Regions from separate parts of the Streptomyces sp. NPDC056361 genome, predicted to be linked through region 1. Evidence: riboswitches for the same ligand, from Rfam matches in the RefSeq annotation. Region 1 holds a riboswitch; each other region holds the start of a gene.
The links. A riboswitch is a leader RNA that binds a small molecule or an ion and turns the genes downstream of it on or off. The one in region 1 is predicted to bind cyclic di-AMP.

Region 1 (3,265 bases):
CCTGGAGCGCTGCGGCGCGACGCTCGACGCGCACGCCGACCACCCGGGCGTACGGGTCTCCCTGGAGGTCCCCGTCTCCCGGCTGCCCAAGGCGCTCGGGCTGCTCTCCGAGGCCCTGATCGCCCCGGCGTTCCTGGAGACCGAGATCGAGCGCCTGGTGCGCAACCGTCTCGACGAGATCCCGCACGAGACGGCCAACCCGTCCCGCCGCGCCGCCAAGCAGCTCTCCAAGGAGCTCTTCCCGGCCGAGTCCCGGATGTCCCGGCCGCGCCAGGGCACCGAGGAGACCGTCGCCGCGATCGACGCCGCCGCCGTCCGCGCCTTCTACGACGCGTACGTCCGGCCCGGCACCGCCACGGCGGTGGTCGTCGGCGACCTGACCGGCGTCGACCTCGACAAGGTCCTCGCGGACACGCTGGGCGCCTGGACCGGCGAGCCGGCCGAGCCGCTCCCGATGCCGCCGATCACGGCGGACGACACCGGACGGGTCGTCATCGTGGACCGCCCGGGAGCCGTGCAGACCCAGCTGCTCATCGGCCGGATCGGTGCCGACCGGCACGACCGCGTCTGGCCGGCCCAGGTCCTCGGCACGTACTGCCTCGGCGGCACCCTCACCTCGCGGCTCGACAAGGTCCTGCGCGAGGAGAAGGGCTACACGTACGGCGTGCGGGCCTTCGGCCAGGTGCTCCGCTCGGACGCCGAGGGGAACGGCGCCTCGATGCTCGCCATCAGCGGCTCCGTCGACACCCCCAACACCGGTCCGGCCCTCGAGGACCTGTGGCAGGTGCTGCGCACCCTCGCCGCCGAGGGGCTCACCGACGCCGAGCGCGAGACCGCCGTGCAGAACCTGGTGGGGGTCGCGCCGCTCAAGTACGAGACGGCCGCCTCCGTCGCCGGGACGCTCGCCGACCAGGTCGAACAGCACCTTCCGGACGACTTCCAGGCCCAGTTGTACGCGCGCCTGGCCGAGACCGGCACGGTGGAGGCGACCGCTGCCGTGGTCAGCGCCTTCCCCGTGGACCGGCTCGTCACGGTGCTGGTGGGCGACGCGGCGCAGATCGCGGAGCCCGTGCGGGCGCTCGGCATCGGCGAAGTGACCGTCGTGACCGGCTGATTCCGGTTCCGGTGTGACAACGGGAGGGCCTCGGCGGCATGTTCGCCGGGGCCTCTCGCTATGTCCGTATTGAGAGCAAGGGTGACCCTTTGCCCTGTGGCATGTCTTACAAAAGGCGTGTCCGGTTGGTGATTGAAAGACGATCCGCATAGCGTCGGTGCGGCTGTTCGTCAGTGCACGTGCCGCAGCCGCGGCATCGGACAGTCATCGCCGAGTCCCCGTCAGGCGCGAGCCTGGGGAGCCGGGGACCCACATGAGTCCCTGGGGTGAATCGGACGCCTTCGTCCCGTACGGAGGGGCCCGTAGGAGACCTTCCTGCTCCGAACCCGTCAGCTAACCCGGTAGGCGAGAAGGAAGGAAAGGATCAGCCACTACATGGCGTTCACCCGTGCCACCGGGAAGCATCGTGGTCCGAGCCGGATGGCGCGCCGCAGCGTGGGCATCGCCGGCGTCGCGACGCTCGCCACCACCGGCGTCATCGGAACCCTCGCCTCCCCGGCGCTCGCCGCCGACACGGACAACCGCTCCGCCGAGGACACCGGCCTCACCCAGGTCATCACCGAGGACTCCCTCGTGGACCGGATCGACGCCCAGGCCGCCGCCCAGGAGCAGGAGGCCGTCGAGGCCGTCGCCCAGGCGAAGGCCAAGGCCGAGGCGAAGCGCAAGGCCGAGGCCCGCGCCAAGGAGATCCGCCAGGAGCGCGAGCGCGCCGCCCGCGAGGCCGAGCGCCGCCGTCTGGCCTCCTTCCAGCTCCCCATCGCCGGCTCGTACGTCTCCACCGGTTACAAGACCGGTGGTTCGCTCTGGTCCTCGGGCAGCCACTCCGGCGTCGACTTCCACGCCGCCTACGGCACCCGGGTCGTCTCCGTCGGCTCCGGCACCGTCGTCGAGGCCGGCTGGGGCGGCGCGTACGGCAACAACATCGTGATCCGGATGAACGACGGCACGTACACGCAGTACGGGCACCTCTCCTCCATCGGGGTCCACGTCGGCCAGACCGTCGAGCCCGGCCAGCAGATAGGCATCTCCGGCTCGACCGGCAACTCGACCGGCCCGCACCTCCACTTCGAGGCGCGCACGGGGGCCGACTACGGCTCCGACATCAACCCGATCGCGTACCTCCGCGCCCGCGGCGTCCACGTCTGACCCCGCCCGGCCCGGTTCCGCACCGCGTCGCAAAAGCCCCGGCTCGTACTGAGCCGGGGCTTTTCGCTGCTCGTGGGGCAGTGGAATAAGGCCATGGATTCGGCCGGGGCATCGGAAATCCCGGCGCGCTGCAATAGAGTCGATGATCAGGCGCAGAACAGGCGCTGCTCGAATTGTCTCGCGCGGACCAAGGCGGAGGTCGGACATGCGCATTCCCGCGCATTCGGTATGCACGGCGATCAGGGACGACATCGTCTCCGGCGTCTACGAGCGGGGCGGCCGGCTGACCGAGGAACAACTCGCCCGCCGGTACGGGGTCTCGCGCGTCCCGGTCCGCGAGGCCCTGCGCACGCTGGAGTCCGAGGGCTTCGTCGTGACCCGCCGGCACGCGGGGGCGCACGTCGCCGAGCCCACCGAGCAGGAGGCGGCCGACCTGCTCGACATGCGGTCGCTGCTCGAACCGCTGGGGGCCGCGCGGGCCGCGCAGCGGCGCACCGACGCCCACCTCAAGGTGCTGCGGGGCCTGGTCAGGCTGGGCCAGGAGCGCGCCAGGCGCGGCCAGGGCGAGGATCTGCGCTCGCTCGGCGGCTGGTTCCACGAGACGCTCGCGCAGGCCTCGGGCAGCCCGGCCCTGACGGCGCTGCTCACCCAGCTGCGGCACAAGATCGCCTGGATGTACGCGGTGGACGTGCCCGCCCAGCCGGTGGAGGCCTGGGCCGAGCACGGCGCCATCGTCGACGCGGTGGCGCGCGGTGACGCCGAGCGGGCCAGGGCGCTGACCGTGCTGCACGCCGAACGCTCCCTGCCGCTGCACCGGCTCAAAAGGCCGGAGCGGGGTCGTGTGAGGGTTTCGCAACATGCAGTCAACACGGCGAGTGCCCGGAATTAACGTGCGCACCGTATACAAAGAAGAGGTATTCGAGCGGCGTTATTCGTGCTGCCCGGAACAATGACCGGGAGAATGTGAATGGCCGTGGGGGGCCGGGGGACGGGGCCCCCGCCCAA
Region 2 (3,265 bases), on a different contig from region 1:
TGTTCTCGGTGGCGTCCAGGTCGAACATGGCCTGGTCGATCAGTCGCTGCTCGGTGGCGTCGTAGCCGACGAGCTCCGGGCCGATCTGCTCGATGACGGCGAGGACGGCCTTCTCGACACCCTTGCCCAGGTAGCGGTTGGGGTCACCGTCGCGAAGCTCGATGGCCTCGAACGCACCGGTGGAGGCGCCGGACGGAACAGCAGCACGGCCGGTGCTGCCGTCGTCGAGGCCGACCTCGACCTCGACCGTGGGGTTGCCTCGGGAGTCCAGGATTTCCCGGGCTACGACGACGTCGATGGACGGCACGAGCATCTCCTTCTGGGATGTGACGCTGGATGTGACGCAAGGTCGATGCAGGTCGCTTGGCCTTGCGACAAGAGCCTAACCGCCCCGGGGGCTCCGGCCCGCCGGGCGCCCGCACCCTGGGACGAAAAAGGACCCAAGGGCATGCACATGGGGACGAAGGGCCCCAGATCTACTGGACAGTAACTGCTCAGGGGTCCCACGTCGGGGGTCCGACAGACGGAACCCCGGCCCGGCGCGCACGGGGGGGGGAGGCGCGCCGGACCGGGGTGGTCACCGCGGGAGGGTCGTCAGGCTCACTGCAGGTGGAGCTGCTGGCCCACGTAGATGAGGTCGGCGTCGGCGACGACGTCCTTGTTCAGGTCGTAGAGCTTCTCCCAGCCGCCCTGGACGCCGTGCTCCTGGGCGATGGTGCCGAGCGTGTCGCCGGCCTCGACCCGGTACTCGCCGTCACCCTTCTTGACCGTCTTGCCGGCCGGGGTGGTGACGGTCTTGCGGGCCGTGGCCTTCTTGGCCGAGGTGACCTTCTTGACGGCCGCGGCCTTCTTCGGGGCCTGGCGCTGCTCGCTGCGCGTGGTGGGCTCGGTGGCCGTGCGCTTGGGGGCCTCGGTGGTGCCACCGGTGTACGCGGCGCTGGAGAGGCCCACGCCGCAGCTCGGCCACGCGCCCTTGCCCTGGCCCGCGAGGACCTTCTCGCCGATGGCGATCTGCTGGGACTTCGAGGCCTGGTTGGCGGTCGGGGCGTAGGCGGTGCCGCCGTACGCGGCCCAGGTGGAGGCCGAGAACTGCAGGCCGCCGTAGTAGCCGTTGCCGGTGTTGATGGACCAGTTGCCGCCGGACTCGCACTGGGCGACGCGGTCCCACTCGGAGGCCGTGGCGGCCGACGCGGTGCCCGCGGTCATCAGCGGGGCGGCGACGGCGACACCGGTGACGCCGACGAGCGTGGCGACCTGGGTGGCCTTGGAGGGACGACGGTGTTTGCCCTTGCCGGAAAACAGCATGGAGATTCTCCTCACCGACGCCTGTGAGGTGAGCTGTCGGGTTCGGGCCGGAAAGTTGCCCGGCCGCGTGTCCTAGCACGCGGCTTCACCCCAAGCCGGTCTTCGGCCGTCTGTCTCAACGGCCGGGACCGGCACTTACCTTGGGTCCCCCACTCCTGCCTTCGGCGCTGACGCGACGACTGTTCCCATCGGCCGACGGCAGGATTCGGCGTTTCGGTCGACGGGGCCCGCGGTGGCGAGCGGTTAAGACCGTAGACACAGACCCACCGGAAGTTCAAAGAGGCCGATTGCGGAAATATCGCCCTTACTTGCCCTCCGGTGGGGGGCGTTTGTGCAGGTGAGAGGTGACGGAGGCAAAGGTTACGGACAGGACACGCCAGTTGAGGCGAAGAGACCCATGTCTCACTTGCCCAGATCCGGACATACAGCCCCGAACTACCCCTCCGCCGAAACCGGATCCTTCGTCAGTTCAAGGCTCTGACCAGGCAGGATCAGGTCCGGATCGGCGCCCACCGTCTGGCGGTTGGCGTCGTAGAGGGCCGTCCAGCCTCCGGGCAGTTCGTTCGACTGCGCGATGTCGGAAAGGCTGTCGCCGGGCTGCACGGTGTACGCGCCCGAAGTGCCCTGACTGTCCGTTGCGCCCGAATTCTTCACACCGCCAGCCGACGGCGTCGCGGTGGAGTTTTCGGCGGACTTGTCCGTGGACGACGCATGCTTTCCGGATTCACCGGACTTGCCCGGCTTGTCGGTTTCCTCCGCGGCAGCCTCGCCCCGGTGCTTACCGGATCCCGGCGCGTCCGACGACGCGTCATCCCCCACCTCGCCGGGGGAAACGGGCGTACCGGGCGTAACGGACTCATCGGGCGTGCCCGGAGTCGTCGGCGCGGGGGTGACGGACCCGCCCGGGGTGACCGAGGAGTCCGGGGTCCCCGGCGTGGTGGGCGCGACGGGCGACGGGACGGCCGTGGCCGTCTTCGCCTTCCCGGCGGCCGTGGCGGAGGCCGACGGCAGGCCGTCGGTCCGGTTCGACTCGGCGACCGGCCCCGTGGGCGCCTTCGGGACGGAGGTCGGGCCCGGGTCCACCCCGGTGCCCTTGCCGTCGTTCGTCAGGCCGGCGATCGGCGCGCAGGTGGCCCACTCGGTGCTGCCCTTGGCAAGAGCCTTCTCGGCCACGGCGATCTGCTGGGCGCGGCTGGCCAGGTCGGGGCTGGGCGCGTACGCCAGACCGCCGTTGCGCTCCCAGCTGTCCTGAGTGAACTGGAGGCCGCCGTACATGCCGTTGCCGAAGTTGGCGCTCCACTGGCCGCCGGACTCGCACTCGGCGACCCGGTCCCAGGTGGAGGCGTCGGCGGCGGAGGCGGATCCCGTGGCGAGCAGCGGCAGCGCCATGGCGGATCCGGTCACACCGGCGGCGACGACGAGGGCGGGGGCCTGACGGGGGCGACGGTGTCGTCCGTTCCCGGAACGCATAGAAGCGCCTTTCGCGTGACGGCTGAAGACTGCGGTGAAGGTAGCCGTATTCGAACGCTCGTCACAAGTCGGTGGACCGGCGATCACGCGAAGATCACAGTTCTGATGAACCGTCAGTTCACTGCGGGGGTACGGAAGGGGAGAATTCCACCGGAAGCGTGCGCAAACCCCGCATGATGAGCCCTCCGCGCCAGCGCAGTTCGTCCGGGTCGACGGCAAGTCGCAGGTCCGGCAGGCGAGTCAGCAGGGTCGCCAGCGCGGTCTGGCCCTCCAGACGCGCGAGCGGCGCACCCAGGCAGTAGTGGATGCCGTGCCCGTACCCGAGGTGCTGGTTGTCCCGCCGGGTGAGGTCCAGCACGTCCGGCCCCGCGAACCGCGCCGGGTCCCGGTTCGCGGCGGCGAGCACCACGAGCACCGGGTCCCCCGCCGGGATCTCCTGCCCGCCGATGGTCAGCGCCCGCGTCGCGTACCGCCAGGTCGCCATCTCCAC
Region 3 (3,265 bases), on a different contig from region 1:
CTGCTGTGCGCGGCGGCGATGGCCCTGCTGGCCCGGGGCGGCCGACTCGCCGAGGCCGCGACGGGGGGCTGACGGCCCGCCAGGACGGTGACGGGCCCGCGGGGCCGGGGGCTACGCCACTCGGCCCCGCGGGAGTCGCCGCCCGGGGGCTACGCCACTCGGCCCCGCGGGAGTCGCCGCCCGGGGGTGCGGCGGCCACCCTGGGAGGGCGCGGTGCGGACCGCGGCCGGGCGGACCGGGCAGGAGAGCACAGGTGGGGCACCCCCGAAGAGTGACGGGCGGCGGGCGTCGGCGCGGCGAGAGCCGCCCGGCGTACGGCAGCGCCCGGAGCTTCATCCGGGCGCTGCCCCCGCTGGTCATCATGGGCGGTGTCGTCTTCGACGTGCAGACACCGCCGGCGTACACGGCGGCGCCGCTCTTCTCCGCCGCCCCCCTGATCGCCGCGCCCTTCTTCTCCATGCTCACCACCCTGGTCACCGGGATCGCCGCCGTCCTCGCCTGCGCCGGGCTGCACGTCTACAACGGCACCGCCGACGACATCCCGGCCCTCACCGAGACGCTGACCGTCTTCACCGTCTCCGCGCTCGCCCTCCTCATCAACAAGGTCGTGCGCCGCAGCGGCGAGCGGCTCGCCTCGGCGCGGGTCATCGCGGAGACCGCGCAGAAGGCGGTGCTGCCGATGCCCGCCGAGCGGATCGGCGGACTCCAGTGCGCGGCGCGGTACGAGGCGGCGCAGGCGGACGCGTTCATCGGCGGCGACCTGTTCGCCGTCCAGGACACCCCGCACGGGGTGCGGTTGGTGGTCGGGGACGTCCGGGGCAAGGGGATGGACGCGGTCGAGGCCGTCGCCGTCGTCATCGGGGCCTTCCGGGAGGCGGCCGAACAGGAACGGACCCTGGAGGGCGTGGCGCAGCGGCTCGAACGGGCGCTGGCCCGCGAAGGCACCCGCCGGCACGGTCTCGACGCCTTCGAGGGGTTCACCACCGCGGTCCTCGCCGAGATCCCGCGCACCGACGGCACCGGCACGTTCGGCGGGTTCGTACGGGTCGTGAACCGCGGGCACCCGCCCCCACTGCTGCTGTACGCGGACGGGCGGCTCGACCTCATGGAGCCGGCCGAGGCGGCCCTGCCGCTCGGCATGGGGGACCTGGCGGGCTGGCCGGACCGTGCCGAGGCGCGGCCGTATCCGCCGGGCGCGACCCTGCTCTTCTACACCGACGGCCTCTCGGAGGCGCGGAACGCGGAGGGCGTCTTCTACGATCCGGCCGAGCGGCTCGCCGGCCGGATCTTCCCGGGGCCCGAGGAGCTGCTCGACGCGCTCGTGGACGACGTACGCCTCCACACGGGCGGCGGTTCGACGGACGACATGGCGCTGCTCGCGGTGAGCCGGCCGGCGGTGGGGCAGCCGGAGCGGCGGCGGACCATGCCGGTGGTGCCGCCGGAGGGGACGGGATGACCGGACGCGGTGACCAGGCGTAGTCGAGAGGTGTCACTGCGATAACAATTGACATAACGTCAGATCGGCGATCTCCGGCGGTTGCGTTCTGAAGGGGGGTCAACTCGGGCCTTTCCCTCCCATTTCAATGAATGATCAAGGGGAACGGCTTGGAATGGGGACCCCCTGTCTATTAACGTTCGATAACGCAGCGCGGTCGTTTCAGCCGTCGCAAGAGACGGCACCGTGCGCGCGCGCCGAATCCTGAAGAGGAACCGGGGAACCACCACTTGGGGTGAATCGGGCCTTTCGCACCTGTGCGACCGTGCCCGTAGGAGACCTTCCTGCTCCGAACCCGTCAGCTAACCCGGTAGGCGAGAAGGAAGGAAAGGAGCGCGCCTCCGTGGCGTCCAACACTCCCGCACCCGAAGCCCCCTTCGATGCCTTCGGTGGTGGTGCGGGTCCCGCCGCCCCGGACACCGAGTGGAATCCCACCGAGGACTCCCTCCGCGCGCAGAGCCGCTCCGGCGGCCGCCACCGGGTCGTCAAGCAGCGCTCCAACTTCGCCCGCTCCTCCACCGTCCTCGGCGTCGGCGTGATCGCCGCCGTCGGCGCGGGCGGCCTCGCCACCGCGCAGGAGAAGCCGCCGGTCGCGATATCGCTCCCCGACCTCGACCTCCCGGACGCCCACGACCTCCCCGGCGTCGGCGACCTCCTCCCCGGCGAGGACAGCGAGCCCGTCAGCCCGGCCCGCGCCAACCCGAACCCGCTCACCGCCGCCACCTACACCACGGTGGCCGACGAGCAGACCGATGCGACCGACCGGACCGCGACCGGCGCCGACGCGGGCGAGGCCCTGCGCGCCCGCATCCTCCAGCAGGCCGAGCAGCAGCAGGCCTCCGCCGACGCCGCCGACAAGGCCGCCGCGGAGAAGCTGGCCGCCGAGAAGGCCGCCGCGGAGGCCGCGGCCAAGGAAGCCGCGGCGGAGAAGTCGGCCGCCGAGGCCAAGGCGAAGGCCGAGGCGGAGGCGAAGGCCAAGGCCGAGGCGGAAGCCGCCGCGAAGGCGGAGGCCGAGCGCCTCGCCAAGCTCGCCGCGAGCTACTCGCTGCCCGTCTCCTCGTACACCCTCACCGCCTCCTACATGCAGTCCGGCTCGATGTGGTCCTCCGGCTACCACACCGGCCTCGACTTCGCCGCGCCCACGGGCACCCCGCTCAAGGCGGTCCACGGCGCCACCGTGAAGTCCGCGGGCTGGTCCGGCTCCTACGGCTACCGCATCGTCCTGGAGCTCGCCGACGGCACCGAGGTCTGGTACTGCCACCTCTCGTCCATGACGGTCTCCGCGGGCCAGACCGTCGGCACCGGCGAGACCATCGGCCGTGTCGGCGCCACCGGCAACGTCACCGGCGCCCACCTCCACATGGAGGTCCACACCGCCGGCGGCGACGGCATCGACCCGGCGCAGTGGCTCCGCTCCAAGGGCCTGACGGTCTGAGGCCGTCCCGGGCCGCTCGCACGGAATAGGCCCGGCGGCGGGCGGGGTTGATCACCCCATGACCTCTCTCCGCCCGCTGGGCAGCTCCGATCTGCACGTCTTCCCGCTCGCCCTGGGCGGCAACGTCTTCGGCTGGACCGCCGACGAGGCCCGGTCCTTCGCCGTCCTCGACGCCTACGCCGCCGCCGGCGGCAACTTCGTCGACACCGCGGACATGTACTCCGCGTGGGTCGAGGGCAACGAGGGCGGCGAGTCGGAGACGGTCATCGGCCGCTGGCTCGCCTCCCGCGGCAACCGCGACGACATCGTCGTCGCCACCAAGGTCGGCGCCCACC

Region 2: another riboswitch for cyclic di-AMP. It lies ahead of ACFCY7_RS23045 (transglycosylase family protein); the one in region 1 lies ahead of ACFCY7_RS35010 (M23 family metallopeptidase).
Region 3: another riboswitch for cyclic di-AMP. It lies ahead of ACFCY7_RS28580 (M23 family metallopeptidase); the one in region 1 lies ahead of ACFCY7_RS35010 (M23 family metallopeptidase).

Annotation. Positions count from the first base shown of each region.
Region 1 is NZ_JBHJQI010000166.1:15,241-18,505, forward strand. It holds gene ACFCY7_RS35005 (M16 family metallopeptidase) at 1-1,114, shown strand, start outside; cyclic di-AMP (ydaO/yuaA leader) riboswitch at 1,313-1,477, shown strand; gene ACFCY7_RS35010 (M23 family metallopeptidase) at 1,490-2,260, shown strand; gene ACFCY7_RS35015 (GntR family transcriptional regulator) at 2,466-3,149, shown strand.
Region 2 is NZ_JBHJQI010000071.1:14,878-18,142, reverse strand. It holds gene eno (phosphopyruvate hydratase) at 1-313, opposite strand, end outside; gene ACFCY7_RS23045 (transglycosylase family protein) at 601-1,305, opposite strand; cyclic di-AMP (ydaO/yuaA leader) riboswitch at 1,309-1,482, opposite strand; gene ACFCY7_RS23040 (transglycosylase family protein) at 1,741-2,775, opposite strand; gene ACFCY7_RS23035 (cytochrome P450) at 2,894-3,265, opposite strand, start outside.
Region 3 is NZ_JBHJQI010000108.1:5,501-8,765, forward strand. It holds gene ACFCY7_RS28570 (MFS transporter) at 1-72, shown strand, start outside; gene ACFCY7_RS28575 (PP2C family protein-serine/threonine phosphatase) at 254-1,456, shown strand; cyclic di-AMP (ydaO/yuaA leader) riboswitch at 1,681-1,827, shown strand; gene ACFCY7_RS28580 (M23 family metallopeptidase) at 1,839-2,930, shown strand; gene ACFCY7_RS28585 (aldo/keto reductase) at 2,989-3,265, shown strand, end outside.